3 regions of the Providencia sp. LY12 genome follow, and region 3 is predicted to be linked to each of the others. Evidence: predicted binding sites of a transcription regulator. Region 3 holds the regulator's gene; each other region holds the start of a gene.
What was found. The regulator Fur, encoded in region 3, represses iron uptake genes when iron is present. The targets are predictions, from matches to a motif close to ATAATAATGAGAACNACTATCAA.
Positions count from the first base shown of each region.

Region 1: the regulator Fur is predicted to act here: its motif matches at 1,924-1,946, upstream of ACY3ZI_RS08965 (TonB-dependent receptor domain-containing protein).
Region 2: the regulator Fur is predicted to act here: its motif matches at 2,694-2,716, upstream of feoA (ferrous iron transporter A).

Region 1 is NZ_CM172594.1:1,891,301-1,895,595, reverse strand. It holds gene ppsR (posphoenolpyruvate synthetase regulatory kinase/phosphorylase PpsR) at 1-559, shown strand, start outside; gene ACY3ZI_RS08970 (3-deoxy-7-phosphoheptulonate synthase) at 696-1,745, shown strand; gene ACY3ZI_RS08965 (TonB-dependent receptor domain-containing protein) at 2,019-4,151, shown strand.
Region 2 is NZ_CM172594.1:276,753-281,047, forward strand. It holds gene ACY3ZI_RS01210 (FeoC-like transcriptional regulator) at 1-1, opposite strand, end outside; gene feoB (Fe(2+) transporter permease subunit FeoB) at 12-2,330, opposite strand; gene feoA (ferrous iron transporter A) at 2,385-2,615, opposite strand; gene ACY3ZI_RS01225 (Tex family protein) at 3,064-4,295, opposite strand, start outside.
Region 3 is NZ_CM172594.1:1,497,094-1,501,388, reverse strand. It holds gene ACY3ZI_RS06920 (type I secretion system permease/ATPase) at 1-934, shown strand, start outside; gene ybfE (LexA regulated protein) at 1,108-1,401, shown strand; gene fldA (flavodoxin FldA) at 1,556-2,083, shown strand; gene fur (ferric iron uptake transcriptional regulator) at 2,313-2,759, shown strand; gene ACY3ZI_RS06900 (bactofilin family protein) at 3,191-3,712, shown strand; gene ansB (L-asparaginase 2) at 3,889-4,295, opposite strand, start outside.

The sequences.
Region 1 (4,295 bases), 390 kb from region 3:
CGTACAAAGTTTGGTCGCCCCAATACAGCGAGAAGTCGGATTAGAACCGGAGCCAAAACTCAATCGTACTCACGGGTTATCCATGCAGAATATGAATCAGTATGATGCCCGTATTGCAGCAATTGAATATACCCTCGCTCACGATGATGGCATTTCATTACGTAACCTTGAACAAGCGCAAGTAATCTTAATCGGTGTCTCTCGCTGCGGTAAAACACCAACAAGCTTATATTTAGCAATGCAATTTGGCATACAAGCTGCCAACTACCCATTCACTGCCGATGATATGGACAATTTACAGCTGCCTGCCGCATTACGTCCCTATACCCATAAACTTTTTGGTTTAACTATCAGTCCTGAACGTCTTGCCGCAATTCGTGAAGAACGCAGAGAAAACAGCCGTTATGCCTCGCTTCGCCAGTGTCGTATTGAAATTGCTGAAGTAGAAGCTTTATTTAGGCAGAATAAAATCAATTACTTAAATACTACCAACTACTCTGTTGAAGAAATTTCAGCCAAAGTGATTGATACGATGGGATTACAGCGTCGTATTTTTTAGCAAAATAAAATATAAAAAATTATTCATTCAACCCAAGTTGGTGGTTTGAATTTGAGCCAGTTTCGTTTATTGTGACCTTAGTCACTAATACGGCTGTACGAAATGGCCCAGCCGAGTAAAAGTTTTGAGAAACAAAATGCATAAAACAGATGAGTTACGAACTCAGCGAGTGGACAGTTTAATTACGCCACAAACACTCGCTGAGGAATTTCCGATATCCCAAGCAATCGCCGATAACGTGACAGCGTCACGCAAACGAATTGAAAAGATCCTATCCGGTGAAGACCCGCGTTTGCTGGTGATTGTAGGTCCTTGCTCTATTCATGACATTGATGCCGCAATTGAATACGCTAATAAGCTAAATACGTTACGTCAAAAATATCAAGATCGCTTAGAAATTGTCATGCGCACCTATTTTGAAAAACCGCGTACCGTTGTGGGCTGGAAAGGCTTAATTTCTGACCCGCATCTTGATAATTCATGCCAAGTGAACACCGGCATTCGTTTAGCGCGCAAGCTTTTGATTGAAGTTAATCAATTAGGATTAGCAACCGCTACTGAATTCCTCGACATGGTGACAGGACAATATATTGCTGACTTAATTAGCTGGGGAGCGATTGGCGCTCGTACCACCGAAAGCCAGATCCATCGTGAAATGGCATCAGCGCTCTCCTGCCCTGTTGGTTTTAAAAATGGTACCGATGGTAATATCAATATCGCTATTGATGCTATTCGTGCCGCCAAAGCGCAGCATATGTTTTTATCACCAGATAAGAGCGGGCAGATGACAATCTACCAAACCAGTGGTAACCCTCATGGGCATATCATTATGCGTGGTGGCAAGAAGCCTAACTATGAAGCGCAGTACATTTCACAAGCTTGTGAAAAATTAAATGAATTTGGTTTAGCTGAGCATTTAGTGGTGGACTTCAGCCATGGTAACTGCCAGAAAATTCATCGTCGCCAATTAGATGTGGCGCAAGATATTGCTCAACAAATTAAGCAAGGCTCCACAGCAATTAGTGGTGTAATGGCAGAAAGCTTCTTAAAAGAAGGCAATCAAAAAATCTGTGCAGACCAACCTCTAGTTTATGGTCAATCGATTACCGATCCATGTTTAGGCTGGGAAGACACTGAACAATTGATTGAAATACTGGCTGACGCAGTTAACTTCCGCTTTAAATAACCTTTTTCATCCAAAAATGCCCCCTGCGCTTTGGCTTATTTTCAATCTAAAGCGCTTATTTTCATTCCCCGCCCAAATCACTCACCACAAACATATTCATTCAATGAAATAATTAACCCATTATTTTAAATAAAGCGGCATTATTAACTAAAAAATACTTGATACAGCCATTTTATTAACGATAATGATTCTCGTTTTTAACTATAAGCCACCCAAGATAATTTTTTATTATCTCGGTAGCCAGAATCATATTACTCAGGAAAGGATTTCCTAATGGCGTTTACATTGAGATCAGCATCAACTTTAGATGCTTCACACAGCAAAGCATTTTCTTTATCAACATTAACCGTCGCCCTTGCTATGACTGGGTTCAGTACCATGACCTTAGCCGCTAACGACGTGATCCACGTAACCTCTACCCCTCTAAATAACGAAAAATTTGCTGTTGCCGAACAATTTGAGGTCATTGATACTACAGCACCAGAACAACAAACTGCCTCATCTGCTCTCGATTTATTAAAGGGTCAAGCGGGTATTTTTGTGACTGGAGCAGGTAGTACCTATGGGCAGTCAGTGCAGATGCGAGGCTACGATTCACGTGGCGTAAAAATTATGGTGGATAATGTTCCCCAAGATTTTTATTCAGGCTTATTTGATGCCACCTTCATTGATCCATCATTGATCAGTAAAGCTTATATTCATAAAGGCGCATCTTCTGTACAACATGGAAGCGGCGCACTGGCTGGAGCTATTTCCATCAAAACGTTAACGCCATCGGATATTCTTGAGCCTGACCAAAAATTTGGTGGTCGTTTATTCAGCGGAATGAATCGTAACGACCACAGCTATCATGCGGGAGCCACGCTTTTAGGGCATTTAGGTCCACTAGATGGCGTCATCAGTTACACTCAACGGAAAAAACAGCTCACTAGCTCTCCTGTCTCTAATAAGTATGACCATCATGAATCCGTGCATAACTGGTTACTCAAAACAACGTGGTATGCGCTTCCGGCCTATTCTATTGGTTTGCAGTACAAAGAATACCGCAATGATGCCATTGACTTGAAGCAACCCGAGGTCATTGACACCCGTCAACCTAAATTTAAAAACTCCCCGCATCAGAGGGAAACCATACAAAAAGACATTATCATTGACCAAAATTTCACACCTGATAATCCATTGAATTGGCAGGCAAATTGGTCGATTTACTACACCAACCTTCATCTTTCACAATTAGATTTACAGAAAAAATCAAACATTTTTACGTCATACAGTTATGATACCGAAACACGTAATCAATACACCTATGGAAGTCAGTTTTCTAATGACTTCTCCATACATACGCCACGTTTAAGCCATCACGTTCAAAGCGGAGTTGATTATGTTCAGCAACATCAAGTGTCTAATGAATACGCTATAAGCTACCCTCCAGCTGAGATTTCGAATGCTTCTGCGTGGTTAATCAATGATGTAAGCCTAAAAAGTATACCTGTGACTTTGTCTGCGGGAACCCGTTTTACCCATTACAAAACTGCGCGTGAAAATGTTGGCAAACAGCAGCACAACAATTGGTCATCACGTTTTGCCGCTACCGTCACACCAACGAGTTGGGTCAAGTTACATTCATCCTATGCCGAAAGTTATCGTGCCCCACGTCTCTCTGAACTCTACAATAACTCCAACCATTTTACTGTTCCCATACTCGGTCTTGTCTCTGATTTCCGCCCATCTCCCGATTTAAAACCAGAGACAAATAAAACGGTTGAGGCTGGATTTGTTTTCAGTTTTGATAATTTTGTTTTGCAGGGCGATGAACTGCAAATTGGCTCAACTTATTTCCATACAAAGTCAAAAAATCACATCGTGACCGGCGGTAATTTTAAGAAGGTCAGTGGAAACTGGTTCCCATCGCAAATATTCTTGGAGAATATTCCATCTGCAACGATATCCGGGTTTGATAGCCATATTCGATATTCAAATGAGTGGTTTGACGTCAATATCAACCACAATATCACTGACGGACGAGAAGATGATACGCATTATTCCCTATCGTCCATTCGCCCTGAAACACTGATAATGCGTTTCAATGCACCAATTGCAAACAGTGGCGTCAACGTGGGTTGGTTTGGTGAATTTACCGCAAAAACTAAATTCATGGGGAACTCACAATATCAATCATCGAACCAAAATACAGAGAACGGGTTAGATCGCAAACACCGTGAAGTGATTCAATATGCAGGTTATGGCGTTCATGATTTTTACGTAAACTACAAAGCCGACCAATTTGTCAAAGGGCTAAATACCACCCTGACCCTGAAGAATGCATTTGATAGAGACTATGTCTCTTCTATGGGCGTACCGCAGGAAGGTCGTAATTTTTATTGGAATGTGAATTATCAGTGGTAATTAATCAGTAACTACATATTGAAATCAGGTTCATTTATCCCAATCTTAAATTTCATGGGTAAATGAACCTTTCAATACATCCCACTATTGTTAAGAAAACAATTTACCTCGGAATTTCCTGTTAATTGTTATATTACCTTGAGT
Region 2 (4,295 bases), 1.2 Mb from region 3:
TCGTATTTTCCTTAGTGGCAACTGTTGTTAGAACAACCTGAACACTGTTGCGCTGTTTTGGATTTAATATTAAACGTCACGCGGCTGCGCACGCGGCGTAGAGCGGTGATGAGGACAATATTAAACAGCAGCACAGCGCCAATGGTGATCAAGCTGTTTTGTGGATGTTCGCTAAATGTGGCTGTTTGATAGAACAGCGCGGCGAGGCTATAAGCCACGTTTAATCCCCACAGAATAGAGAATGTCATCCAGCTTTTGTTGGTTTCACGGGCGATTGCTCCCATGACTGACACACAAGGCACATACAGCAGCACAAAGATTAGGTAGCTATAAGCGGCGATATCTGAACCAAATTTCGCTGCCATGGTACCCATGGAGCCTGTTGCCATTTCGGCATCACCCATACTTGCTTCGATTGGGTTGGATAATGCACTGATGGAGAATGTCTCTTTTAAGCTATCCCATGTATCCGTGACTGCTGCACCTAACTCATCGAGCAGGTCAAACGATTCGGCATCGAAAGGTTCGCTGGTAATTGCTTCGGCGGTGTACAGGGTATTTAAAGTCCCAACCACCACTTCTTTAGCCATTGCACCAGTGATCAAACCAACTGTCGCTTGCCAGTTATCATTGTGCACGCCGATAGGCTGTAATACTGGGGTGATCACTTTACTGACGGAGGCCAGCGCAGAGTCATTGATGTTGTCCACAGGCTTGCCGGATAACGAAAAGCTGTTTAGTGCACCGATAAAAATACTTGCTACCACAATGACTTTACCCGCACGGATCACGAAGCCTTTTAAACGTTGCCAAGTTTGGATAAGCAATGTTTTTGCATGAGGTACATGGTATACCGGCAGTTCCATCACAAACGGGGACGCTTCACCGCGCATCAGGGTATGTTTCAGTAGCAGGCCTGTTAGGATTGCCACGACAATACCGAGAATGTAGAGGGAGAACACGACGCTTGCGCCGTTTTTACCAAAGAATGCCGCTGCAAATACTGCGAAGATAGCTAAGCGAGCACCGCAGGACATAAACGGTGCCATAAGCACAGTGATCAAGCGTTCACGAGGTGCATCTAAGGTTCTTGCTCCCATGATAGAAGGTACGTTACAACCGAAGCCAACAATTAATGGAACAAAAGATTTACCCGGTAAACCAAGAGCTTGCATCAGTCTGTCCATAACGAAAGCCGCTCGAGCCATATAGCCTGAGTCTTCCAAGATAGATAAAAACAGATACATCATGCCGATTTGTGGCACCAGAGGCAGAACGGTATTGATACCACCGCCAACACCTTGAGCAAGGAAAACGGTCAACCAATCAGGGAAGTTTGCTGTTGCTCCAATCCATTGAATACCATGAATAAAGATAGCTTCAGAGGCACCTTCAAAGAACGGTTGTAAAGCACCACCGATATTGATCGCAAGGACGAACATTAGATACATCACGAACAAGAAAATTGGCACGCCAAGCCAGCGGTTCAAGATAAATTTATCCAGCGCTTGAGTGAGTTTATTCGGCTCAGCGGCACTGTTATTAATCGCGGCGTCACAAATTGAGGCAATGGATTGATAGCGAGCGTCCGCAATGAGCAACTCGGGTTCTTCTTGCAAGGTATCTTTAAGTCTAAGGCGAGTTTCAGCAAATACTTGCTCAGAGATATCAGCTCGTTGGCGGCTATAAATATCGCCTTCTAAAATCTGGAGAGCTAACCAACGGCGCTGCTGCTGACTAAATTGCTGAGCAGAAATTTGCTCTGAAAGCATATCCACTGTTTGTAACAGTTGTGGCGGATATTGCACTAGGGCTTGTTGGCTATTTTGAGGATGGCTATCAATCGCTTGTTTGAGCTGTTCAAGGCCAGTTGCACGGGTAGAGACCATTGGGATAACAGGGCAACCGAGCTGTTTTTCGAGCTGTTTAACATCAATATCGATATGTTGGCTTTTGGCAATATCCAGCATGTTCAGTGCGACGATGCAGGGAACACCTAGTTCAACAAGCTGTAATGTCAGATATAAATTGCGCTCGAGGTTTGAGGCATCCACCACGTTGATCAACATGTCGGCTTCGCCACTTAAAATAAAGTAGCAGGCGATTTGCTCATCGAGGGAGGTTTGCTCTGAGATAGTTGTAAGGGAATAAGTACCTGGTAAATCAACGAGTTCAATCTTGTGTTCAGGTGTGTGGAAGCGTCCAACTTTACGTTCGACGGTCACTCCTGCCCAGTTACCGACGCGCTGACGTGACCCTGTTAACTGGTTAAACAAGGTTGTTTTACCTGCGTTAGGGTTGCCAATAAGGCCGATAGTTAATGGTTTCATAGTGTATGCCAGTCGTGAAAATGAAAATCTTTATTGGAATTAATCCAAAAATAATTAGTTCGCTTGAGCTTCATCTAAGTTAATCAGAGCTAAATCTTTTTTGCGTAATACTAAGCTGACGCGATGAGTTTCAATTTGCACGGGATCACCAAACGGCGCTACGCGCACAACTTTGAACACTGAGCCTGGAAGCAGACCGAGGGAAAGTAATTTTTGGCGATAGGCCGGACTTATCTCTGGTGAAAAGCCAAGTATTTTATAACTGCATTGAGGAAGTATGGACATAGTACCTTCCAATTACGGTTTATTCTGTTGATTTAACATGAAAACTGCGATGTTAAATTACAGAGAGTGTTATTAAGAATAATATTGATAATTATTATTATAAAAGTGGTTATCTTTAAAAGAAATAGAATGGAAGATAAAATTAAATCTAATTAACAATGAGAATCATAATCATCTACCATGATTATATTTAGCCTCTTTTTCGGGCAATATTAAATGATGTGGATCAAAAAGGGATTTAGTTGGCGGAGTTTTTTAAAACGAAAAGGCAGATGTTAGTATTGTTAATTAATATAATTAAATAAGACAAAATGCAGATAATAAATTGAATTAGTTATTTAATTTATTTCTATAAGAAAAATGGAATATGTTTAAATTAAGTACGGAGAAATGATTAAATACATTTTAATAAATGCCCTTACCGATAAAACAGCAAGGGCATCATATCTTAGCGCTTTTTACCAAAAGCAGCGGCCAGTGCATCACTCATCGCACTGTTGCTAGACGCAGAGCTAGATGATGAATTTCCTCGCGCATTCCCTCGTGAAGCAGGGGCTTTGCGGGTATTTCTATCTTGCGCTGGAGCCGCACTGCGAGGTGCGCTGCTACCTTCACCCGCTTGTTCATCTAAGCGCATAGTGAGCGCAATACGCTTACGAGCAATATCCACATCCAGCACTTTGACTTTCACAATGTCACCCGTTTTGACGACTTTGTGAGGATCTTCAACATAGCTGTTTGAAAGGGAAGAAATATGTACTAGACCATCTTGATGAACACCAATATCCACAAATGCCCCGAAATTAGTGACGTTAGTCACTGCACCTTCTAAGATCATTCCCGGTGTTAAGTCATTCATCGTTTCGACGCCGTCAGCAAAGGTTGCCGTTTTAAACTCAGGGCGTGGGTCACGACCCGGTTTTTCCAGCTCTTTGATGATGTCTGTGACGGTAGGAACCCCAAACTGTTCGGTGGTAAATTCACGTGGGCTTAAGCCATTTAATACCTGTGAATTGCCCATGATCTCTTTGAGTGGCTGACGTACAGCTTCAAGGATTTTTTCAACGATTGGGTAGGCTTCCGGGTGAACCGTTGAGGCATCCAATGGGTTATCCCCATTGGTGATACGCAAGAAACCCGCACACTGTTCAAAGGCTTTCGGACCTAAGCGAGCGACCTTGAGTAACTGTTTTCTGTCATTGAATTGACCGTTAGCATCACGCCAATCAACAACATTTTGCGCGATCATTTTGCTCAAGCCAGCAACACGGGTAAGTAGTGCCACGGAAGCGGTATTTAAATCGACGCCGACGGAGTTTACGCAGTCTTCAACGACTGCATCTAACTTACGGGCTAACTGAGTTTGGCTGACATCATGCTGATATTGGCCGACACCAATAGATTTCGGGTCGATTTTTACCAGTTCAGCCAGCGGGTCTTGTAAGCGACGAGCAATAGAAACCGCGCCACGCAGAGATACGTCTAAATCAGGGAATTCTAATGCTGCCAGCTCAGAAGCGGAATAAACAGAGGCGCCAGCTTCACTGACAATGACTTTTTGCGCTGTGACGTCAGGGAACTGTTTTTGTACTTCAGCAAAGAAGCGTTCGGTTTCTCGTGATGCAGTTCCGTTACCAATCGCGACCAGCTCAACGTGGTATTTCTGGCATAATGCGGCAA
Region 3 (4,295 bases):
AAATGAAGTATTAGCGGGAAACATCAGCCCCGGTGAACTTGTTGCTTTTAATATGTTAAGCGCCCACGTTACTCAGCCTATTCTACGCTTTGCTCAAATTTGGCAAGACTTCCAACATACCATCATATCTCTACGTCGCGTTGGCGACATTCTTGATAAACCTATAGAAAATGAACGCCAAGGCATTGCTAGCTCAAGCACCATTCAAGGGGAAATTGAGTTTCAAAATATCCGCTTTCGCTATCAACCAGAAACCCCTGAAGTGCTAAGTAACCTGACTTTATCCATCAAAGCCGGAGAATTTATTGGTATCACAGGGCCATCTGGTTCAGGAAAAAGTACCCTCACCAAATTGTTACAACGGCTATATATCCCTCAACATGGGCAAGTTATTGTGGATGGAATGGATTTAGCGGTGACAGATACTGTGGCGCTACGCCGCCGAATGAGTGTCGTCCTTCAAGAAAGCACCCTTTTTGTAGGAACAATTGCAGAAAATATCCGATTAAGTTACCCACAAGCGAGCGAACAGCAATTAATCCATGCAGCAAAACTGGCGGGAGCCTATGAGTTTATTATGTCTCTGCCTGAAAACTTTAATTATCATTTATCTGAAAAAGGATTAAATCTCTCTGGTGGTCAACGTCAGCGTATTGCGCTTGCTCGGGCTTTAATTACTGAACCTGATATTTTAATTCTCGATGAGGCCACTTCTGCGCTGGATTATGAATCAGAATCCGCCATCATGAAAAGCATGCCGTTAATCACGCAAGGCAGAACTGTGATTAGCATTGCGCATCGTCTCAATACCATTATGAACGCCGATAAAATTTACGTGATACGAAATGGTGAGGTCGCCGAAGCGGAAACTCATCAGAACCTTCTAAAACTGAATGGCCTTTATGCCAATTTATGGCAACAACAGACGCGTTAACCTGAATAAAAAAGCATCACTTACTCTTTGGGTGATGCTTTTTTCTTAAAAGTGCTTTTTTTTTAATCTATTAAATGAATTAGCGGGGTATGCACCTATGGTACTAGGGGTTCAGCTAGGGTATCATTGCCCGCTGAATTACTGGCACACCCCTTCCGTTAGCAATAGTAGATATGGCAAAAGAACAAACTGACCGCACCACACTGGATTTGTTCGCAGAAGAACGCAGGCCTGGGCGACCAAAAACTAGCCCGTTGTCGCGGGATGAACAATTACGAATCAATAAACGAAATCAGCTAAAACGGGACAAAGTCAAAGGGCTACGTCGAGTTGAGCTGAAATTAAATGAAGACGCTGTCGCGGTCTTAAACCAATTAGCTGAAGAGAAAAACATAAGCCGAAGTGAGCTAATTGAAGAAATTTTGATGGCTCAACTTGAGCAGGTTAGTGAGACAATTGATCACTAGCCGTATCTGGGTAAATCACACAAATTTGACAGACTAACACTGTTTTTTTCGCCAAAATAAGGCGCAAAATTTTACCTATTTTCGTTCTATTTTTAGTTCTAGCAGAATCGGTAATTTATACTCTCTACTAGAAAAACAAGAGGTTAATCACTTTATGGCAGTTATAGGCATTTTCTTCGGAAGTGACACAGGTAACACAGAAAATATTGCCAAAATGATCCAAGAAAGATTAGGCAAAGATGTTGCAGAAGTTCACGATATTGCTAAATGCAGCAAAGAAGATATCGAAGCGTTTGATATCCTACTTCTTGGCATCCCTACGTGGTACTACGGTGAAGCTCAGTGTGATTGGGATGATTTCTTCCCAACATTGGAAGAAATTGATTTTGACGGCAAGCTTGTCGCACTGTTTGGTTGTGGAGACCAAGAAGACTACGCAGAATATTTCTGTGATGCGATGGGAACTATCCGTGACATCATTGAGCCGCGTGGTGCAGTGATCGTCGGTCATTGGCCAACTGAAGGCTACCACTTTGAAGTTTCTAAAGGTATGGCGGACGATAACCACTTTATCGGTCTTGCTATCGATGAAGATCGTCAACCAGAACTGACCGAAGAGCGTGTTGACGCTTGGGTTAAACAAATCTCTGAAGAGATGTCTCTGGCTGAAATCCTTGGCTAATAATGACATAGATTGTCAATTAAAAGCGGGAGCCATTCGATATGATGGATTAATCCCTCTATCTAATGAACTCGCTTTTAAGAACGAATCAAAATAATGAGACAATGCATGGTTTCTATTTTTATTTTCCATGCCTATAATTGTAAATCAGTTTAGAAGACAACTGGATTTTTGTTAAAAACGTCTCATTATTGTTAAATTTATGATTTAAAATACAGGACAAGCCCGCATGACAGACAATAATAAAGCATTGAAAAATGCAGGACTCAAAGTCACTCTTCCAAGATTAAAGATTTTGGAAGTACTTCAGGAGCCTGAGTGCCATCACGTCAGTGCGGAAGATCTCTACAAAAAGCTGATTGATATTGGTGAAGAAATCGGGTTAGCCACTGTTTACCGCGTATTAAACCAATTTGATGATGCTGGTATTGTGACTCGTCACAATTTCGAAGGTGGAAAATCCGTATTTGAATTAACTCAGCAACACCACCATGACCACTTGATCTGTTTAGATTGTGGCAAGGTTATCGAATTCACTGACGAATCAATTGAAAAGCGTCAGCATGACATCGCTGCTCGTCACGGTATCAAACTCTCTAACCACAGTTTATATTTGTACGGTCACTGTGCTGAAGGCGATTGTCGTGAAAATAGTGCTGCGCACGAAGCTAAATAATGACTTAATCAGGCGCGAATAACTAAAAGCGCGCTTTATTTAATGAATCATTTAATGTTAATTATACCCACTTAATGTTTATTAGTGGGTATTTTTATTTGAACATACTTAACATTTCCCTATTTCTGCTCTTTAGCTGAAAATTAGCGACTATTTTTTAAAAATACATAGCTTTATTTCTTCAGATAAAACCAAAATCATCCTCTATTCTTTAATTTGTTATGTGCTATTTTAATTTATACTAATTATCAAATTTGTGTGTAAGAGATTAAGGAATGAAGAAAACATATCTGTTTTTGAACATAAGTTTTTTCTTCTGGTTTCTTACTTTGATAGCGTGGTTTTTTAGATATACCATCGTGGCATCCGTTGCCTTTATATCTTCGATCATTTGTTTAGTTTTATACTTCAATTACAAAAAGGTTAGTCGCATGTTCAATAAAAAACAAAGCAAACCAGAACCCACTCCCACTATCAATAAAGAAGAAATCATGCAGCAAATTGCTGAGGAAAAAATGCAAGTATCGTCACCAATGATCAGCGAAGAAAAAACCAATACTATCATCGCCAAAGATGTTGTATTTGAAGGCAATATTACCTCCAATGAACAGGTTCATATCTATGGCACAGTCATTGGCAACATTGCTGGTAAAAATAATACCGTTAAAATCATGCAAAATGGTCAAGTTACCGGCAATATCACCAGCAATGAGTTGTGGGTAAACGGTAAAGTGGAAGGGGAATGTATTTCAGAAACCATTAGTATTGATACTAATGGTGAAATCTACGGCACGATTCGCTATTCAAATTTATCCATCAAAAAAGGCGGAATTTTTTCTGGTTTAGCAGAAGTCAAATCTGCGGTTAAATCAGAAGGTAATGTTGCCGTATTTAAAGAAAAATCCAAACAAGGAAAACCAGAAGCTCAAACACCTGACGTGGGTTCTTTATAATTAAATTTGTTAAATAGATGATATAGAATTGCTCGATAATAACTGATTTACCTTATTTATAGGTATTTATTGTCGAGTTATTTTGATTATACAAATTAACTCATCCCCAAAAGAACACGGCTTATACGTAATAAAAATAGAATAAAGGCGACATCTCTGCCGCCTATTATTAAATATTAATATTGTTCAAACATCTCTTGGATTTTTTTCGGATCTTTCGTTTGTGTTAATGCTAATTGCAGTAATACACGAGATTTTTGTGGATTCAATCTTTCAGATGCTACAAACCCATATTCATTATCATTCACTTCTGCGTTTCGCGTTGTATAGCCCGTCGGTACACGGCTAGAACGCACCACGACAACATCATCTTTCGCTGCATTGGCTAATGCATCAAAAATAGTTTTGTACATATTCCCGTTACCAACACCAGCACTCACAATACCTTTAGCGCCTTCTTCGCGCAGTGCTTTTACTGGTGCTGAAGATGCATTCGCATAGTTATAGACAATACCCACTTCCGGTAATTTATCTAACTTACTGACATCAAAAACAGGTTTATCACCACGAGGCTGAGGTGCTT